DNA from 2 places in the Polaromonas sp. P1_H6 genome. Region 1 is predicted to be linked to the other one. Evidence: riboswitches for the same ligand, from Rfam matches in the RefSeq annotation. Region 1 holds a riboswitch; the other holds the start of a gene.
The links. A riboswitch is a leader RNA that binds a small molecule or an ion and turns the genes downstream of it on or off. The one in region 1 is predicted to bind glycine.
Positions count from the first base shown of each region.

Region 2: it holds a riboswitch for glycine, as region 1 does, so the genes downstream of both, AC1D1F_RS14000 (D-amino acid dehydrogenase) here and gcvT (glycine cleavage system aminomethyltransferase GcvT) in region 1, are expected to answer to the same signal.

Region 1 is NZ_JBFUCN010000026.1:38,105-47,102, forward strand. It holds gene denD (D-erythronate dehydrogenase) at 1-501, shown strand, start outside; gene AC1D1F_RS20115 (TRAP transporter substrate-binding protein) at 568-1,539, shown strand; gene AC1D1F_RS20120 (TRAP transporter small permease) at 1,670-2,164, shown strand; gene AC1D1F_RS20125 (TRAP transporter large permease) at 2,161-3,438, shown strand; gene AC1D1F_RS20130 (hypothetical protein) at 3,515-4,084, shown strand; glycine riboswitch at 4,112-4,225, shown strand; glycine riboswitch at 4,247-4,348, shown strand; gene gcvT (glycine cleavage system aminomethyltransferase GcvT) at 4,388-5,551, shown strand; gene gcvH (glycine cleavage system protein GcvH) at 5,590-5,955, shown strand; gene gcvP (aminomethyl-transferring glycine dehydrogenase) at 6,021-8,915, shown strand; gene AC1D1F_RS20150 (sulfite exporter TauE/SafE family protein) at 8,952-8,998, shown strand, end outside.
Region 2 is NZ_JBFUCN010000013.1:106,683-115,680, reverse strand. It holds gene AC1D1F_RS14025 (cytochrome-c peroxidase) at 1-789, shown strand, start outside; gene AC1D1F_RS14020 (DAHL domain-containing protein) at 786-3,647, shown strand; gene phnD (phosphate/phosphite/phosphonate ABC transporter substrate-binding protein) at 3,935-4,897, opposite strand; gene AC1D1F_RS14010 (DinB family protein) at 5,113-5,640, opposite strand; gene AC1D1F_RS14005 (DUF1737 domain-containing protein) at 5,637-5,846, opposite strand; gene AC1D1F_RS14000 (D-amino acid dehydrogenase) at 5,917-7,230, opposite strand; glycine riboswitch at 7,340-7,448, opposite strand; gene AC1D1F_RS13995 (GrpB family protein) at 7,642-8,175, opposite strand; gene AC1D1F_RS13990 (thioredoxin domain-containing protein) at 8,190-8,672, opposite strand; gene AC1D1F_RS13985 (alpha/beta fold hydrolase) at 8,669-8,998, opposite strand, start outside.

The DNA.
Region 1 (8,998 bases):
CGCAAGGGTTTCATACGCGGGCGCAACGTGCGGCTGATGACGGTCAGCGTGCGGCCCGGCAAGCCCAACGGCGCGGCCTCGAGCTTCTTGAGCGGCATGATCCGTGAGCCGCTGGCGGGCCAGCGCGCGGCCTGCCCGGTGCCGCGCGAAACGGCCGTGGCCTTGGCCTCGCCGGCGCGAACGATTGAAGGACTGGTACGCGCGGCGGAGGCCGGTGATGCCGAGTGGGGTGCGCGCACGGCGATCAACCTGCCGGCGCTGAAGACCACGGTGGGCGAGATGGCCGCGGCGCTGGCGCGCGTGGCGGGCAAAGAGGCCGCCGGCCTCATCGACTGGACGCCGGACCCTGCCATCGCCAACATCGTGGCCAACTGGCCGGCGGTCATCGATGCGGGCCGGGCCCGGGGACTGGGACTCTTGCCCGACCCCGACTTTGACAGCATTATTGCGGCCTATTTAAGCGAAAACCCGCGCACTGCGCCCAAGGTAGCGACGCAATAATAGGTGTGCATACGGCCGGGCGCCGTCATCGCGGATTTTCTGAACAACGATTATTTTGGAGACACCATGAAAATTTCAAAACTGCTGGTCGGCATGGCTTTGGGCCTGGGTTTCATCGCGGCGGCGAACGCGCAGACCACCATGCGGATCAGCATTTCCACGGCGCAGAATTCGCACCAGGGCGTGGCCATCGACACCTTTGCCAAGGAGGTCGAAAAACGCACGGCTGGCCGCTACAAGGTCCAGACCTTTTACAACGGCGCACTGGGCGGCGAACGCGAATCGATTGAAGCCGTGCAGCTGGGAACCCAGGAGCTGGCTTTCTCGTCCACCGGCCCGATACCCAACTTCGTGCCCGAGACCAAAATCCTCGACGTACCCTTTCTGTTTCGCGACAAGGCGCATGCGCGCGCGGTACTCGACGGCCCTATCGGCCAGGACCTGCTGACCAAGTTCGACGCCAAAGGCTTCAAGGCGCTGGCCTGGGCCGAAAACGGCTTTCGCCACATGACCAACAGCAAACGCGACGTGAAGCTGCCCGAAGACCTCAAGGGCCTGAAGATGCGCACCATGGAAAACCCCGTGCACATCGCGGCCTACAAGGGCCTGGGCATCATCACCACGCCGATGGCGTTTCCTGAGGTGTTCACCGCGCTGCAGCAAGGCACGGTCGACGGCCAGGAGAACCCGCTGTCGGTGATCATGTCCGCCAAGTTCGACCAGGTGCAGAAACACCTGTCGCTGACCGGCCACGTTTATTCGCCCTGCATTTTTGTGATGAACAAGGCGGCCTTCGACAAGCTCAGCGCCGCCGACAAGACCGCCTTCGTCGATGCGGCCAAGGAGGCCACCAAGGTCAACCGCGCGCGCGTCGACCAGGACGATGCCAACGGCGTGGCCGAGCTGCGCGCCAAGGGCATGACCGTGATCGAGAACGTCGACAAGTCCAAATTCGTGGCCATGCTGGCACCCGTCAATGCCGATTTCGAGAAGCAGTTCGGCAAGGCAAACATCGACGCGATCCGGAACTACAAGTAAGTGCAAGGCACGCGGGCCGCAGGCTTCCCTGCCCGGCCTGCGCACTTTTTTTTCACCGAACGCGCCCGCAGGCATCGTACTGGCGGGCGCTTTCCATGCACCGGCTCTTCCCCCTTCTCTATCGCACCTCATGAAACAAGCCTTCCTCACATTTGAACGCTGGACCACCGGCTTCTCCATGCTGGTGGCCTGCCTGATGCTGGTCATCGCCTCGGCGCTCGGCATGTTCCAGATCGTCACCCGCTTCGTGCTTGAACAGCCCGCCGAGTGGAGCGAAATCCTGATCCGCCTGAGCCTGATCTGGATGGTGTTCATGGGCATCCCCATGGCCTTCCGGCAGGGCGCCATGGTCAGCGTGGACGTGCTTTACCGCTGGAGCCCACCGCGCATCCGGCGCGTACTGGATTGGCTGGTGTGCCTGGCCGCCCTGGCGCTGATCGCCGTCATCGTCTGGTGGGGTTGGGATTATTCGCTGCGCGGCCGCGTGCAGTCCATGGCCGGTCTGGAGTCCGTCTCGATGTTCTGGGGCTATGTGGCCATGCCCGTGGGCGGCATGTTCTGCGTGATCGGCATCATCGGCAACCTGCTGGATCCCCAACGCAACGAACTGGAGACGGCGCAATGACCGCGGTGATGATTTCAACGATGGTGCTGTGCTTTGCGCTCACCGTTTCCGTGGCCGTGTCCATCGGCCTGGCCTCCATCTTCGGCATCCAGGCGTCCAATGCCAACATGCTGATCTCCGTCAAGGAGATGTTCTCCTCGATCAACAAATTCCCGCTGGCCGCGATCCCCTTCTTCATCCTGGCCGGCAACCTGATGGAAACCGGCGGCATCTCGCGCCGGCTGGTCGAGTTCGCCAAAAGCATCGTCGGCGGCGTCCAGGGCGGCCTGCCCATGACCTGCGTGCTGACCTGCATGATTTTCGCGGCCGTCTCCGGCTCGTCCGTGGCCACCACCTTTGCCATAGGCGCCATCCTGATACCGGCGCTCATCAAGCACGGCTACCCCACGGCCTACGCCGCGGCCCTGCAGGCCACCAGCGCGGAGCTGGGCGTGATCATCCCGCCGTCCATCCCCATGATCCTCTACGGCGTGAGCGCAGAGGTCTCCATTGGCGAACTGTTCATCGCTGGCTTCGGCCCGGGGCTGCTGATAGGCTTCGCGCTGATGCTGTTTGTGCACCTGTACTGCCGCTGGAAGGGCTGGGGCAAACAGGATGGCGACGGCCGCCTGAGTTTCGGCAAGGCGACCTGGCAGGCCGGCTGGGCGCTACTGATGCCGGTGATCATCCTGGGCGGCATTTACGGTGGGATTTTCACGCCGACCGAAGCCTCGGCGGTGGCGGTCTTCTACGCCCTGGTCGTCGGCATCGTGATCTACCGTGAGATCAAGCTGGCGGACCTGTATGTCATCTTGCGCAAGTCGGTGATTTCCAGCGCGGTAATCATGTTCATCATCGCCAACGCCGGGCTGTTCGCCTTCCTGATCACCCGCGCCGGCGTGCCGGACGCCATAGGCCACTGGCTGCAGGAGGTGCTGAAGTCGCCCGCCCTCTTCCTGCTGGGCGTCAACGCGGCGCTGTTCATCATCGGCATGTTCATCGAGACCAGCGCCGCCATCATTGTGCTGGCGCCCATCCTGGCGCCGGTGGCGGTGCACTTCGGCATCGACCCGGTGCACTTCGGCCTGGTGATGGTGGTCAACCTCGCGCTCGGCATGATCACGCCGCCTTTCGGCGTGAACCTGTTCGCGGCCTGCACCGTCGCCAGGATATCGCTGGACCGCATCGTGACGCACCTGCTGCCCTTTGTAGGGGTCATACTGGTCTGCCTGATGGTGATCACTTACGTACCGCAACTCTCGCTCGGCCTGCGCGACCTGGTCTACGCCAAATAGCTTTTTTTCAGGCTGGGTTTCACGCCTTTGTCATCTATGGAGGTAATGCTCAGGCTTTCATTTCAGGATGAAATCCATGCAGCTCCACAAAACCGACCGTGCCCGCGCCGAGCTCAAGCCCGGCGTGAGAACGCTAGGCCAGCGCGAGCGCACCTTGCTGCTGATGGCCGACGGCAGCAAGTCAGCCCAGGACTTCCGCCCGCTGTTCGACGGCGACGGCGAGGCCATCGCCCTGCGGCTGTTGCGCGAAGGCTTTCTGGAAGCGCACCCGGGCAAAACCTCCCCGCCCGCCGCAGTGCCTGCACCGGTGCCCGTCCCCAAACCCACGCCGGCCCAGCTGCAAAATTTCCCGAGCCCCGAAACCACACAGGCCATCCAGGTTTCGGCCGACCAGTTTGAAGGCAAACGCTCACTCGCCACCACCCGCATGTTCCTCTTCGACATCTGCGAGCGCATGTTCGCCCGGCGCGACCCGGTGATGGCCGAGCGCTTCCGCGAAGCGCTGCGCAACGCCAAGGACCGCGACAGCATGCTGGCGGCCTCGCGCGAAATGATCGAAGAAATCGAAAAAATCGCGGGCCACGAGCGTGCCGACTCCATCAGCGAGCGCATCGCCATGCTGCTGCCGCAGCACCAGGCGGCCTGACCGGGCCGACGGCAGCATCCGTTACACTCGACGGGGTCAGGAGAGAGTTTTCCGCGCGAAAACCGCCGAAGGCGCACGTACACCCCGGGGCAACCCTTTTTGGTGCACTGAACGCTCAGGCAAAAGGACTGGCAACCGCCCTGCGGCGCACCACGCGGCAAGGCGTTCCCTACTGGAGAGAGGCCGTTTTCAAAGCGGCCCACCGAAGGAGCAAGCCCGCATCGCCGGGTGAATCTCTCAGGTAAAGTGGACAGCAGGGGCAAGCTCATGGATTTAGAACCTGTTTGCCCCCCGGAGAATGCCTTGTCCGATTCGTCCACCTCTTCCGCTGCCGCCCCTGAAACCCTGCTGAAAACACCTCTGCACGAGCTGCATGTGGAGCTCGGCGCGCGCATGGTGCCCTTCGCGGGCTATTCCATGCCGGTGCAATATCCCGCGGGCCTGATGGCCGAGCACCTCCACACGCGCCAGGCCGCCGGCCTCTTCGACGTGTCCCACATGGGCCAGTTGCGCCTGGTGGGCGCCGATGCCGCGGCGGCGCTCGAATCGCTGATCCCGGTCGACGTGATCGACCTGCCCGCCGGCAAGCAGCGCTACGGCCTGCTGCTCAATGACGAGGGCGGCATCATCGACGACCTGATGTTCTTCAACCGCGATTACGCCAACGGCGGCGACCTCTTCGTCATCGTCAACGGCGCCTGCAAGGTGGGAGACATCGCGCACATCCAGGCCAAAATCGGCTCGCGCTGCGAAGTCATTCCCATGCCCGAGATGGCGCTCCTGGCCCTGCAAGGCCCGCAGGCCGTCAACGCGCTGCAGCGCCTGGCGCCCGGTGTCGAAAAACTGGTGTTCATGACCGGCGGGCGCTTCAGCGTCGCCGGCTGCGACTGCTTCCTCACGCGCAGCGGCTACACCGGCGAAGACGGCTTTGAAATCTCCGTGCACGCCTCGCAGGCCGAAACGCTGGCACGCGCGCTGCTGGCCCAGCCCGAGGTCAAGCCCATAGGCCTGGGCGCACGCAACTCGCTGCGCCTGGAAGCGGGCCTGTGCCTCTACGGCAACGACATCGACACAACGACCACGCCGATCGAAGCCAACCTCAACTGGGCCATGCAAAAAGTGCGGCGCACCGGCGGCGCGCGCGCGGGCGGCTTCCCGGGCGCGGACAAAATCCTGGCGCAGCTGGCCGACCCCGCCACGCTGGCCCGCAAGCGTGTGGGCCTGGTGGCGCTGGAGCGCGTGCCCGTGCGCGACCACACCGAACTGCAAAGCACCGACGGCGCTTCAATAGGCGAAGTCACCAGCGGCCTGCTGGGCCCCACGATCAACCAGCCGGTCGCCATGGGCTATGTGAAGCCCGAATTCGCCGCCCTGGGCACGCGCATCAACGCCATCGTGCGCGGCAAGCCCGTGCCCATGGAAGTCGCGGCCATGCCTTTTGTCCCCAACCGCTACTTCCGCGGCTGACCCCTGCCATCCCCACCCCTTAACCCCTGGAGATTCTCATGACCGTCAAATACACCGAAGACCACGAATGGCTCAAGATTGAGGGCGACATCGCCACCGTCGGCATCACCGTGCATGCGCAGGACGCGCTGGGCGACGTGGTGTTTGTGGACCTCCCAGCCGTGGGCACGACCTTCGCGCAAAAGGAAACCGCCGGCGTCGTCGAGTCGGTCAAGGCCGCCGCCGACGTCTACATGCCTGTGAGCGGCGAAGTGACCGCCATCAATGAAGCCCTGAAGGACGACCCGTCCCTGGCCAACAGCGACCCCATGGGCGCCGGCTGGTTCTTCAAGATCAAGCTGTCCGACCCATCGCAGCTCAACGCGCTGATGGACGAGACCCGCTACACCGCCTTCTCGGCCTGATTTTTTTCCGATCTTTTTTCTCTGTTTTCTGACTCCTGGCTGCCAAGCCTGACACGGGACCCGACATGTTGATGCAAACCGCCAAGCCCCTGGGCGACCTTGAAAACCCTTCCGAATTCATCGCGCGCCACATCGGCATTGACGAGACCGACGAAGTCCACATGCTCAGCATCGTGGGCTCGGCCTCGCGCCGCGAGCTGGTCGAAGGCATCGTTCCGCGCTCCATCGCGCGCAGCACGCCCATGGCCATCCCGGCCCCGGTCACGGAAGCCGCCGCGCTCAAGCAGCTGAAAGCCATCGCGGCCAAGAACCAGGTGTTCAAGAACTTCATCGGCCAGGGCTACTACGGCACCTGCACGCCGGGCGTGATCCTGCGCAACATCCTCGAGAACCCCGCCTGGTACACGGCTTACACGCCTTACCAGGCCGAGATTTCGCAGGGCCGCATGGAGGCGCTGATCAACTTCCAGACCATGGTCTGCGACCTGACCGGCATGCCGATCGCCAACGCCTCCATGCTCGACGAGGCTACCGCCGCCGCCGAAGCCATGACCTTGGCCAAACGCAGTGTCAAAAGCAAGAGTAATGTCTTCATCGTGGCCGGCGACTGCCATCCGCAGACGATTGAAGTGATCCAGACCCGCGCCAAGCCGCTGGGCATCGAGGTCAAGGTCAGCACGGCGTCGGCCACCCTGCCCCTGCTGATGGCCGAGGGCGACTACTTCGGCGTGCTGGCCCAGTACCCGGCCACCACCGGCAGCATCCACGACCTGCGTCCGCTCGCGGGCCAGGCCCACGTCGACGGCGCGGCCCTGTGCGTCGCAGCCGACCTGCTGGCGCTCACGCTGCTCACCCCGCCCGGTGAATGGGACGCCGACATCGTGCTGGGCAACACCCAGCGTTTCGGCATGCCCATGGGCAACGGCGGGCCGCACGCGGCCTACCTGGCCTGCCGCGACGAGTTCAAGCGCTCGCTGCCGGGCCGCCTGGTCGGCGTCAGCGTCGACAGCCACGGCAACCCGACCTACCGCCTCGCGCTGCAGACGCGCGAGCAGCACATCCGCCGCGAAAAAGCCACCTCCAACATCTGCACCGCGCAGGTGCTGCCGGCCGTCATCGCCAGCATGTACGCGGTCTACCACGGCCCGCAAGGCTTGAAGCGCATCGCCGAACGCGTGGCGGCCTACACCGCCGTCTTTGTGCGCGGCCTGCAGGAACTCGGCTATGAAATCACCAATACCGGCGCTTTTGATTCCGTGACGGTGAAGACCGGCGAGGCGACCAATGCGATCGCCGAGCGCGCGCGCCAGGCCGGCGCCAACCTGCGCTTTCGCCTGAACAACCACCTGGGCGTGTCGCTGGACGAAACCACCAGCCGCAAGGACATCGAACTGCTCTGGTCCTTCTTCGCCAGGCCCGGCCAGACGATTCCCGTGGTCAGCGCTTTCGAAAAAGGCGTGGAATCGCTGATCCCCGCCGAGCTGCGCCGTACGACGGCCTTCCTCACGCACCCGGTGTTCAACACCCACCATTCCGAAACCGGCATGCTGCGCTACATCCGCATGCTGAGCGACAAGGACCTGGCCCTGGACCGCAGCATGATCCCGCTGGGCAGCTGCACCATGAAGCTCAACGCGACCAGCGAGATGATCCCCATCACCTGGCCCGAGTTCGCCAACATCCACCCCTTCGCGCCCGCCGAGCAGTTGCAGGGCTATGCCGAACTCGACAAGCAGCTGCGCGACTGGCTGTGCCAGGCCACCGGCTATGCCGGCATCAGCCTGCAACCCAACGCCGGTTCGCAGGGTGAATACGCGGGCCTGCTGGTCATCAAGGCCTTCCACGAAGCCAAGGGCCAGGGCCACCGCAATATCTGCCTGATTCCCTCGTCGGCCCACGGCACCAACCCGGCCAGCGCGCAGATGGTGGGCATGACCGTTGTTGTGACCGCCTGCGACGCGCAAGGCAACGTCGACATGGCCGACCTGAAAGCCAAGTGCGAACAGCACAGCGCCAGGCTGGCCTGCGTGATGATCACCTACCCGAGCACGCACGGCGTGTTTGAAACGCAGGTGAAGGAACTCTGCGCGATGGTGCACAGCCACGGCGGCCGCGTCTACGTGGACGGCGCCAACATGAACGCGCTGGTCGGCGTGGCCGCGCCGGGCGAGTTCGGCGGCGACGTGAGCCACCTGAACCTGCACAAGACCTTCTGCATCCCGCACGGCGGCGGCGGCCCGGGCGTGGGCCCCGTGTGTGTGGTGGCCGACCTGGTACCTTACCTGCCCGGCCATGCGACGGCCGGCATTCCCGTCAACGGCGTGGGCGCCGTTTCGGCCGCCCCCCTGGGCAACGCAGCCGTGCTGCCCATCAGCTGGATGTACTGCCGCATGATGGGCCCCGAGGGCCTGACCCAAGCCACCGAGGTCGCCATCCTGAGCGCCAACTACATCAGCTCACGCCTGAAAGACCATTACCCCACGCTTTACGCGAGTGAAAACGGCCACGTGGCCCACGAGTGCATTCTCGATTTGCGCCCGCTGAAAGAAACCAGCGGCGTCAGCGCCGAGGACGTCGCCAAGCGCCTGATGGACTACGGTTTTCACGCGCCCACGCTGAGCTTCCCCGTGCCCGGCACGCTGATGGTCGAGCCGACTGAAAGCGAAACCCTGGCCGAACTGGACCGCTTCATTGACGCGATGATCGCGATACGCGACGAGATCCGCAAGATCGAAGCCGGGCAATGGCCGCAGGACAACAACCCGCTCAAGCACGCCCCGCACACCGCAGCCAGCCTGCTGGGCGCCGACTGGGACAGGCCTTACTCGCGCGAGACCGGCGCCTTCCCGCTGGCTTCGCTCAAGCTGGTGAAGTACTGGCCGCCCGTGGGCCGGGTCGACAACGTCTACGGCGACCGCAACCTGTTCTGCAGCTGCGTGCCGGTGAGCGACTACGCTTAAAACGCTTCTCTTGCTCCACGCCACTTTGCCCGCCGCATGGACGCCACGCTCGTCCTGATCATTGTGGGCGCGGCGGCGGCGGG
Region 2 (8,998 bases), on a different contig from region 1:
GGCAACGGCCGCGTGTCCTGCGCCAGCTGCCACGACATCAGCAAGGGCGGCGGTGACGGGCGTGATCGTTCGGTGGGGCTCAACGGCGGGCTCACCAGCGTCAACGCCCCCACGGTGCTCAACGCCGCGCTCAATTTCAAGCAGTTCTGGAACGGCCGCGCCGAGTCGCTGGAAGCCCAGGCCGACCATGTCATGCAGAACCCGGTCGAGATGGGCTCGAAGTGGGAAGAGGTGGTCCAGAAGGTGTCGCAGGACCCCAAATACAAGAGCGCATTCGCCGCCGCCTACAAGGACGGCGTCACCAAGGTGAACATCCAGAACGCGATCGCCACTTTCGAGCGCACCCTGATCACCCCCAACTCGCGCTTTGACAAATACCTGCGCGGCGACCCCAATGCGATCTCCGCGCCCGAGAAAGCCGGCTATGCGAAGTTCAAGCAGTACGGCTGCGTCGCTTGCCACCAGGGCGTCAACGTGGGCGGCAATATGTTCCAGAAATTCGGCGTCATGGGCGACTACTTCGCCAAGCGCGGCAATCCCACGGAAGCCGATCTGGGCCGCTACCTCGTCACCAAGGTCGAAAGCGACAAATACGTCTTCAAGGTGCCCAGCCTGCGCAATATCGCGCTCACCGCGCCTTACTTCCACGATGCCTCGGCGAAAACCCTGGACGAGGCCGTCGACATCATGTTCCGCTACCAGCTCGGCCGCGTCGCCTCCAAAGAGGACAAGGAGGCCATCATCCGTTTCCTCAACACCCTCACCGGTGAACTGGACGTCAAACCGTGAAAAAACCGAATCGACTGGCCTGGCTGCCGATGGCGGCGGTCACTGCCGTGCTGCTGTCCATCCTGGTGTTTCTGTACGCTAAAACCCAGAGCTTCGACGAGTCGCATTACTTTGAGGATATCGCCGTGCTGCGCCACCTGAAGCAGCTTGACGCGCAATGGGAGCTGGACGTGCTGAAGTCCAGGATAGGCATCAACACGCACTACGATGCGCTGGCCGACAACCAGGGCGAGATGGCCCGGCTCATGGAGCAGCTCCGGTCGGAAGCGGAGGCCCACAAGCACGATGCACCCGCGCAGGCCGCCAAGCTGGCGGCGCTGCAACGCGCCGTCCAGGACAAGGCCGTCCTGATCGAGCAATTCAAATCCAACAACTCGGTGCTGCGCAACTCGCTGGCCTTTCTTCCCACCGCGGCGGAAGACGTCAAGCAGTCGCTAGTGCCGGGCCGCGGTGCCGCGCAGCCGGCGTTTCAGCAGATCTCGGCGGGCGTGAACAGGCTTTTGCTCGCGAGCATGCTGTACAGCCAGAGCCCGACCGGCGACAGGGGCGCGGAGATACGGGACGAGCTAAGCCGGCTGGAAGGCGGCCTGCATCTTTTTCCGCCAGACATCAGGGACAGGCTGGGCATCTTCAGCGCGCATATCCAGACCATTTTGCGCGAGCAGAAAACAGTCAATGAGCTCCTCGTGGGCATTGCCGCGGCGCCGACCGGAAAACTGCTCGATGAGGCCAACGATGCCTTGACGGCCGAGCAGCAACAGGCCGGGGCGGAAGGCGAGCGTTATGGTCGCTACCTGCTGATTTTTTCGGCGGTGCTGGTGGCGCTGCTCCTCTACGCGGCGGTCGACCTCCTCAGCAGCCACTCCACCATCCAGCGCGTCAACCAGGAACTCCAGGGCGCCAATGAGACCCTGGAGCAGCGCGTGCAGGAGCGCACCATCGCGCTGAACGCCAGTGAAACGCAGTTGCACCAGATCACCGACACCGTGCCTGCCCTGATCGCCTACATCGACGCGGAGCAGCGCTTCCAGTTCTATAACCTCGCTTATGAGGAACGCTTCGGCCTGAAGCGCGAGCAGATCCATGGCAAGACCATGCGCGAGATGATGGGCCGCGAGCTCTACGAAAAGGAGCGCGGCAAGATCGAGGAAGCCCTGGACGGCTACGCGGCGCAGTATGACCGCACCCAGGAAAGCGCCGACGGCAAGCAACGCGACTACGTCATGCAGTACTTTCCGCGCTACGGCGAAGGCGAGGACGAAGGCAAGGTGCTCGGTTTTTATTCGCTGGGCACCGATGTGACCGAACTCAAGCGCATAGACCGCATGAAGAGCGAGTTCGTCTCCACCGTCAGCCATGAGCTGCGCACGCCTTTGACCTCCATACGCGGCTCGCTGGGCCTGATCGTCGGCGGCGTGGCCGGGGAGCTGCCGCCCATGGCCAAGAACCTCGTCGGCATCGCCACCAGCAATTGCGAGCGGCTCATCCGGCTGATCAACGACATCCTGGACAGCGAGAAAATCGAGTCCGGCAAGATGCGTTTCGACCTGCAGATCGTGGAACTGCAGCCCCTGCTGGCCCAGATCCTGACGGCCAATGAAGGCTTTGCGGGCCAGCACAACGTCAAGCTGGCCCTGGACGTCCAGGCCGATGCGGTGAAGGTCAGCGTCGACAGCGACCGGATGACCCAGGCCCTCACCAACCTGATCTCCAATGCCGTGAAGTTCTCACCGGCGGAGTCCTGTGTGTACGTCAGGCTGCTGCGCAGCGGCGGGCGGATCCGGGTCGAGGTCGCCGACAGCGGTCCCGGCATTCCCGAAGAGTTCCGCAAACGCATCTTCCAGAAGTTCTCGCAGGCCGACACCTCGGACACCCGGCAAAAGGGCGGCACCGGTTTGGGCCTGAACATCTCGCGCGCCATTGTCGAGCGTATGAACGGCAGCGTGGGCTTCACCTCGCAAACCGGCGTGGGAACCGTTTTCTATTTTGAGCTGCCCGAAGCACTTGCGCCGCGGGTGGAAGAAGCCAGCATCGATGCAAACAGAAGCAAGGCCAGCGGGCCGCCCAGGCCCTTGATCCTGGTCTGCGAGGACGACCCCGACATCGCCCACCTGATCAACCTGATGCTCGACAAGGGCGGATTCGATTCGGACATGGTCTACCGCGCCGCGCAGGCCATGGAGCAAGTGGTGAAACGGCCCTACGCCGCCATGACGGTCGACCTGGGCCTGCCGGACCTGGACGGCATCAGCCTGATCCGCGCGCTGCGCCTCGAAGAGCGCACGCGGGAACTGCCCATCGTGGTAGTGTCCGCCAACGCCGAAGCCGGCGAACTCGAATTCAACAACCAGCCGCTCGCGGTGTCGACCTGGCTTGAAAAGCCCATCGACGAAAACAAGCTGATCCTGAGCCTGCAGCGCGCCATCGCCAACATGGCCGAAGGCCGGCCGCGCATCCTGCATGTCGAGGACGACCTGGACATCCAGCGCATCGCCGCGACCATCGCCCAGGACTTCGCGACCTTTGAATTTGCCGGCAGCCTGCAGGAGGCGCGCGAACAGCTCGGCAAGCACCACTATGACCTGGTGCTGCTCGACCTGACTTTGAAAGACGGTTCAGGCTGGGAACTGCTGGACACGATAGAGGCGCTGAACCCCGCGCCGCCGGTGGTGGTGTTTTCCGCGAGCGACGAGGTCGCCACGGAAACCCAGCGTGTGGAAGCGGTGCTGGTGAAGGCCTACACCTCCAACAACCAGCTGCTGCGCACCTTGCAGCGCGTGCTTGACGAAAGCCTGTGGGGCACGGTGCACCCGCTGCTGACTATTGACTCCCCCCCGTCCAAGCTCACTGGCGTGTAGCTTGTTCCCCCCTCGAGGGGGCGGCGCCTGGGGCCGGCAAAGCCGAAAGATTGGCACACCCCTATCGGGCTCACTTCGTGTAGCCCTTTTCCCCTTGCAGGGGACGGCGCTAGCGGCCCGGCAAAGCCGGTTCCGCGGCCCCTGCTGGGCCGAATGCAGCGGTTGAGTTGGGCTCTTCAAGCCAGCATGAGCCGTGGAACCGGCTTTGCCGGGCCACAGGCGGGCGGCCCCCTCGGGGGGCAGCGACCCACACGAAGTGGGGGAGCGTGGGGGCTCTACTTCTGGCTCTACTTCTTTTGCGTGGAGCGGTAGACCTGCATCACCGTCGCGAAGTCGCGGTCGAAATTGATCGGCAGGAAAGTGTCGTTGCCGGGCAGCTGCTTCTTCAGCGTGGGCGAGAAGCTGTAGCTGAACGAGCACTTCTTGACCCGGGCCTGCAGCTCCGGCGACACCTCTTTGTTCATGGTCCAGGTTTCCGTCATGAAAGGCGGGCTTTCCCAGATCGTGCGTATGCTCGACCCCTTGACGTCGCCCTTCACGACCATGCGCTGGTACAAATCGCTGGCCACCGCCGCGGCGGGGTAAAAGCCGTGCATCACGCCGGTCACCGAGCGCTCGTGGCCGTTGGAGAAAACCACCTCGTAGTCCTTGTCCGGCGTCAGGCCCAGGGCCGGGAACAGCGCGCGCGGCGCCAGATTGCCCGAATTGGAGGTCGGCGTGGTGTGCGCGATCTTCTTGCCCACCAGGTCCCTGGGTTCCCGGTACGGGCTGTCGATGCGCGTGATCAGGATCAGCTTGTAGGAATTGCGCTGGCCCGTCGCCTTGTTGCCCGGCACCGCGAAAGGCGCGGCCTGCCCGGCGGTCACCATCTGCGCGGCCAGGCCGGGGTTCACTTGCCCGATCTGGGCCTTGCCGGTCGAAAGCGCCTCGATCAGCTCCTTCTCGCCCAGGATGTCCACGTTGCTGGTGCGCTCCAGCGAGTCGCCCTGGGCGTTCTGCAGTTCCACATTGGCGCAGCGCGACAGGTGGCTGAAGTAGTCGCCCCACAAGGCCATGGTTTCGGTCTTGCCGTAGGTTTTGGGCATGGCCACCACCATTTTTTCGCGCGGGCCTGAAAACTTTTCGGCTGCCGGCGCGGCGGCAGCTTTTGTTTTGGGGGGACGCGGGTTCTCGGTCTGCGCCACGGTGGAACCCAGAGCCAGGGCTGTGCCGGCCAGCACCGCCGCATTACGCCAATAAACCGTCATCATGTCGTTCATCCCAAAAGTTATTGCTTGAACCGCAACCGCGGACAGCACGGCCACGAAGCCGTACAAGCAGTGTGCGCCCAAGTTAACTTTTACTTACAAGCCGACTGACGCTGAAGGGACATAAAGCGGGAATACCCCGGGCGATCCGTGGTTTTTTCGCCGAAAAAGGGCGCACCAAGGTAGCGCGAAAAGCCCTTTTCCTGATAAGGCCGGTGTTACAAATTTCGCCCGGCGCTCGCGGCGCGCGACGCGTCAATCTTGCCGAGCAGCCACTGCAGGCCGGCCAGGTGCTGCTGGTCGTGGCTGCACAGGTAGTGCACCAGGCTGCGCAAGGTCAGGGCGCCGTAGCCTTCGAATTCCGCCGTGCGGTCCAGCTGCAGCGGCGTGACAGCCGACAGCATCGCCATCGTTTTGAGGCGGGCCGCCCGGAACGCCGCCAGGGCTTCCCGCGCGTCGGCTGCTGCGTAATGGCGCTCCTTCTCAAGCTCATAGCCATCCAGCGATGCCAGCACCGGGTTCGTCTCGGTAAGCGTGCGCTGGAGCCGCACATGGTAGCCGTCGATCTCGATGTCCCTGACATGGCAGACCTGGCCCAGCGCCGAAAAGGTCTCGCTCGGGATGCCCTCCCACGACGAAGGCGTCCAGTCGCTGTGGCTTTCGGGAATGGCCGCGTAAAACTGCTCGAGCTGGTTCGGGAAGTTCGCCATCGCCTGCAGGGTGGCGGTATTCAAGGGAGCGCTCATGGCTTGTCGCTCCGAACCGAAGGCCAGAGCAGCGCCTGCGCCACGATCACCCTCTCGCCATTGAAGGTCGCCGTCGGCGAGCCGTAAAGCTCGTAGCCCAGCGCCAGCATCTCGCTGACCCGGTGGCAGAAACTCGCGTCATCCGGGCCCGTGAGGAGGCGGTAGGCGGGAAGGCCGTCGGGCGGCGTGGTGGTGGGTGATGTCATGGCGGCAGGCGGCGAATGAACGGAGGGCGATATTACCGTGTCCGTTCAAACGCTGCATGGGCGCCCGCCCTCAGGCCTTCGCCATGCCCGGCAGGGCCATAGGGCGGCCCGGCGATTGCATGCCGGTGAACGCAAAATCCACTTCCGGCACACGCCCGCTCACGATGTCGGCAATCGCCGCGCCCGAGCCGCAGGCATGCGTCCAGCCCAGCGTGCCGTGGCCCGTGTTGAGGAACAGATTGGAGGTTTTGCTCTTGCCGATGTAAGGCACGTTGCTAGGCGTCGCCGGCCGCAGCCCGGTCCAGAACTGCGCGCCTTCGCCGTCCGTCATCTCCGGGAAGAGCTGCTTCACGCGGCGCACGATGGCATTGCAGCGCACCAGGTTCAGCTCGGTGTTGTAGCCGTTGAGTTCCGCCGTGCCCGCGATGCGCAGGCGATTGCCGAAGCGCGAGAACACCAGCTTGTACTCGTCGTCCGTCAGGCTCACCTGGTAGGAAGCCGCCTCGTTGATCACCGGCAGCGTCACCGAATAACCCTTGGCCGGGTAGATGCGCAGGCTCTGTCCCAGCCGCTTCGCCCATGGCGCGCTGAAGGCGCCCAGGCACATCACATAGGCATCGGCCTTCAGCATCTCGACGCGCCCGCCCGCCTCGCCGTGGCCCCCGGCGACCAGCACGCCGTCCAGTTGCCCGCCGCTGGCCAGCACATCCAGGATGTTGGTGTTGTAGAGAAACTTCACGCCTGCCTGCTCGCAGCGCGCGGCCAGTGCGGTGGTAAAAGCCTGCGCGTCGCCCGACTCGTCGCTGGGCGTCATGCTGCCGCCCACAATGCTGGCGCGGCACTGCGCCAGCGCGGGCTCAATCGCCACACATTCGTCGGCGGTTTTCATGTCCAGTTCGCAGCCGTGCTCGCGCATGATGCGCGCCGGCTCCTGCGCCGCGTCGTACTCGGCCTGGCTGGTGTAGAAGTGCAGGATGCCTTGGGTCTTCGCGTCGTACTGCAGGCCCAGTTCGGCGCGCAGTTTTTGCAGCGCGCCGCGGCTGTACATGCCCAGGTTCACGATCTGCCGGATGTTTTGCGCGGTGCGCGCCGGCGTGCAGTTGCGCAAAAACTCCAGGCCCCACAGCCACTGGTTCACATCGGCCCGCAGCCGGAACAGCAGCGGCGCGTCTTCCCGCGCCAGCCACTGCAGCACCTTGAGCGGCGCGCCCGGGTTGGCCCAGGGCTCCGCGTGGCTCACGGAAATCTGCCCGCCGTTGGCAAAGCTGGTTTCCATCGCGGCCGCGCCGCGCCGCTCAATCACCGTGACCTCATGCCCGCGCTGCGCCAGATACCAGGCCGTCGTGACCCCCGTGACACCCGCACCCAAAACCATGACTTTCATGGCGATTCCTTTTTTCAAGCAGAAATGGCTGTTGCGCAAGCGCAATGCCTTGGAGGTGCTTGAGTCAAAGAAGAATCATGGCAACCGCCAGGCCATTACAGGCTTGCGGCCGCTTCCACTGTCCTTGGTACCTGAGAGATTCAGCCGCTGCTTTCGCAACGGCCTTGCTCCTTCGGTGCGCCGCACCTTGCATGCGGCGTCTCTCCAGACGGCTGTGTGTTTCCGGGCAGTACGGGACCTGAGCGATTATGGAAGTTTGCGCCTTCGGTGGCCGCCCCCTGGGGGCAGCGCTCTCCTGCTTGAACGGTTTGAATTTACCACCGAAGCCGCAGTTGCCAAGCGCGAATCCGTCATCCAGTACAGGTCCAGCGGGTTGATTCAGCGGCTTAATAGTAGCTAGTAGGGTGGCGTTCAGCCTTCACACACCGAACGCACAAACGCGGCCTTGCCCTCGGTATAGGCCTCGCGGTCGCTCGGGAACCGGGTCGCCAGGTCGGCCTTGAGCGCCGCATAACGCGCCGCCAGCGCGGCATCCGCCCTCAGCGCATCGCGAAAACGCAGGCGCTGCGCCCACACCCCGCCGCCATGCACCACCAGGTGCAGGTGGTGCGTGCGGTGCCCGTTCGCCCAGCGCATCAGCCATTGGCGGTTTACCAGCGTGGCATTAAATTCGGCGGAGGCCGTATAGCCTTGCGTGCACAGCGGCGCCACCAACGCCCTGGCCGCCGCCATCGAGGCCACACCAGCCAGGATGTCGATCACCGGCTTGGCGACCAGCCCCGGCACGGCCGTGCTGCCTATGTGCTCAATGGCGATGAAATCATCGGGAAACAGCGACAGCAACCGCTCGCGCTCGGCCTCGAACAGGCCGGGCCAGCGCGGGTCGTAAGCCCGCAGCGTCACCTCCTCATGGATAGCGGCCTGCAGCGACCCGGCGTCCGTCATGGCGTTATCAGGCCCTAGCGCAGCGCCACCACCGCCCGGCGCGCCAGCAGCAGTCGCTCGTCCAGGTAGGCTCCGTAAAAATCCGGGATCGCCGCGCCCACCAGCGGCTCGGCCAGCTTCTGCCCCTGCGGGCCCAGGAAGAGCACCGTGGGCGTGAAAGTCGCCTTCCAGGTCCGGGCCTGCGCGGCCGCGGTCGTGGCCTTGCCGTCAAAGCCCGTCAGCGGCGTGTGGCTGTCGGTGACGTTGAGCTGCCAGGCCTCCAGCCCGGTCTCCTTGCGCGCGGGCAGCAGGTAATTGCGCCGCACCAGTTCGCAATAAGGGCAGCCGGGCAGGGTGACCAGCAGCACCAGCGGTTCGCCGCGTGCGGCGGCCAGCCCGGCCGCCTCCGGCAGCGAGGCCGGCACCGGCAGGGCGCTGTCCTTGGCTTGGGCCTGCAGCGGCCAGGCCAGGCTGCCCGCCAGCGCCGCCGTAAAACCGCGCCGGCCCACCGCCTTCATTCAGCGCACTCCAGCAGGATGTGCGCCAGCGCTGCCGGCTCGGTCACCATGGGGTCATGGCCGGTGGCCAGTTCCACCACCCGTGAATTCGGCAGCCAGGCGCCGTCCCAGAAGGCCGGGTCCCGCGCGCGCAGCCGGCTGGGCGTAATGGTCGCCAGCGCCGGTGCTATGCAACTCACAAAGGTGCGCGGCACCGCCGCCACGCGCTTCACGTCAAAATCCAGCGGCGCCTGGTAGGTGTTGCCTGGGTGCGGCGTCTGTCGGCGCTGCACCCAGTCGTGGTCCGCGCCCTGCAGGCCGAACACTTCCGGGTCGGGCGGCGCAAA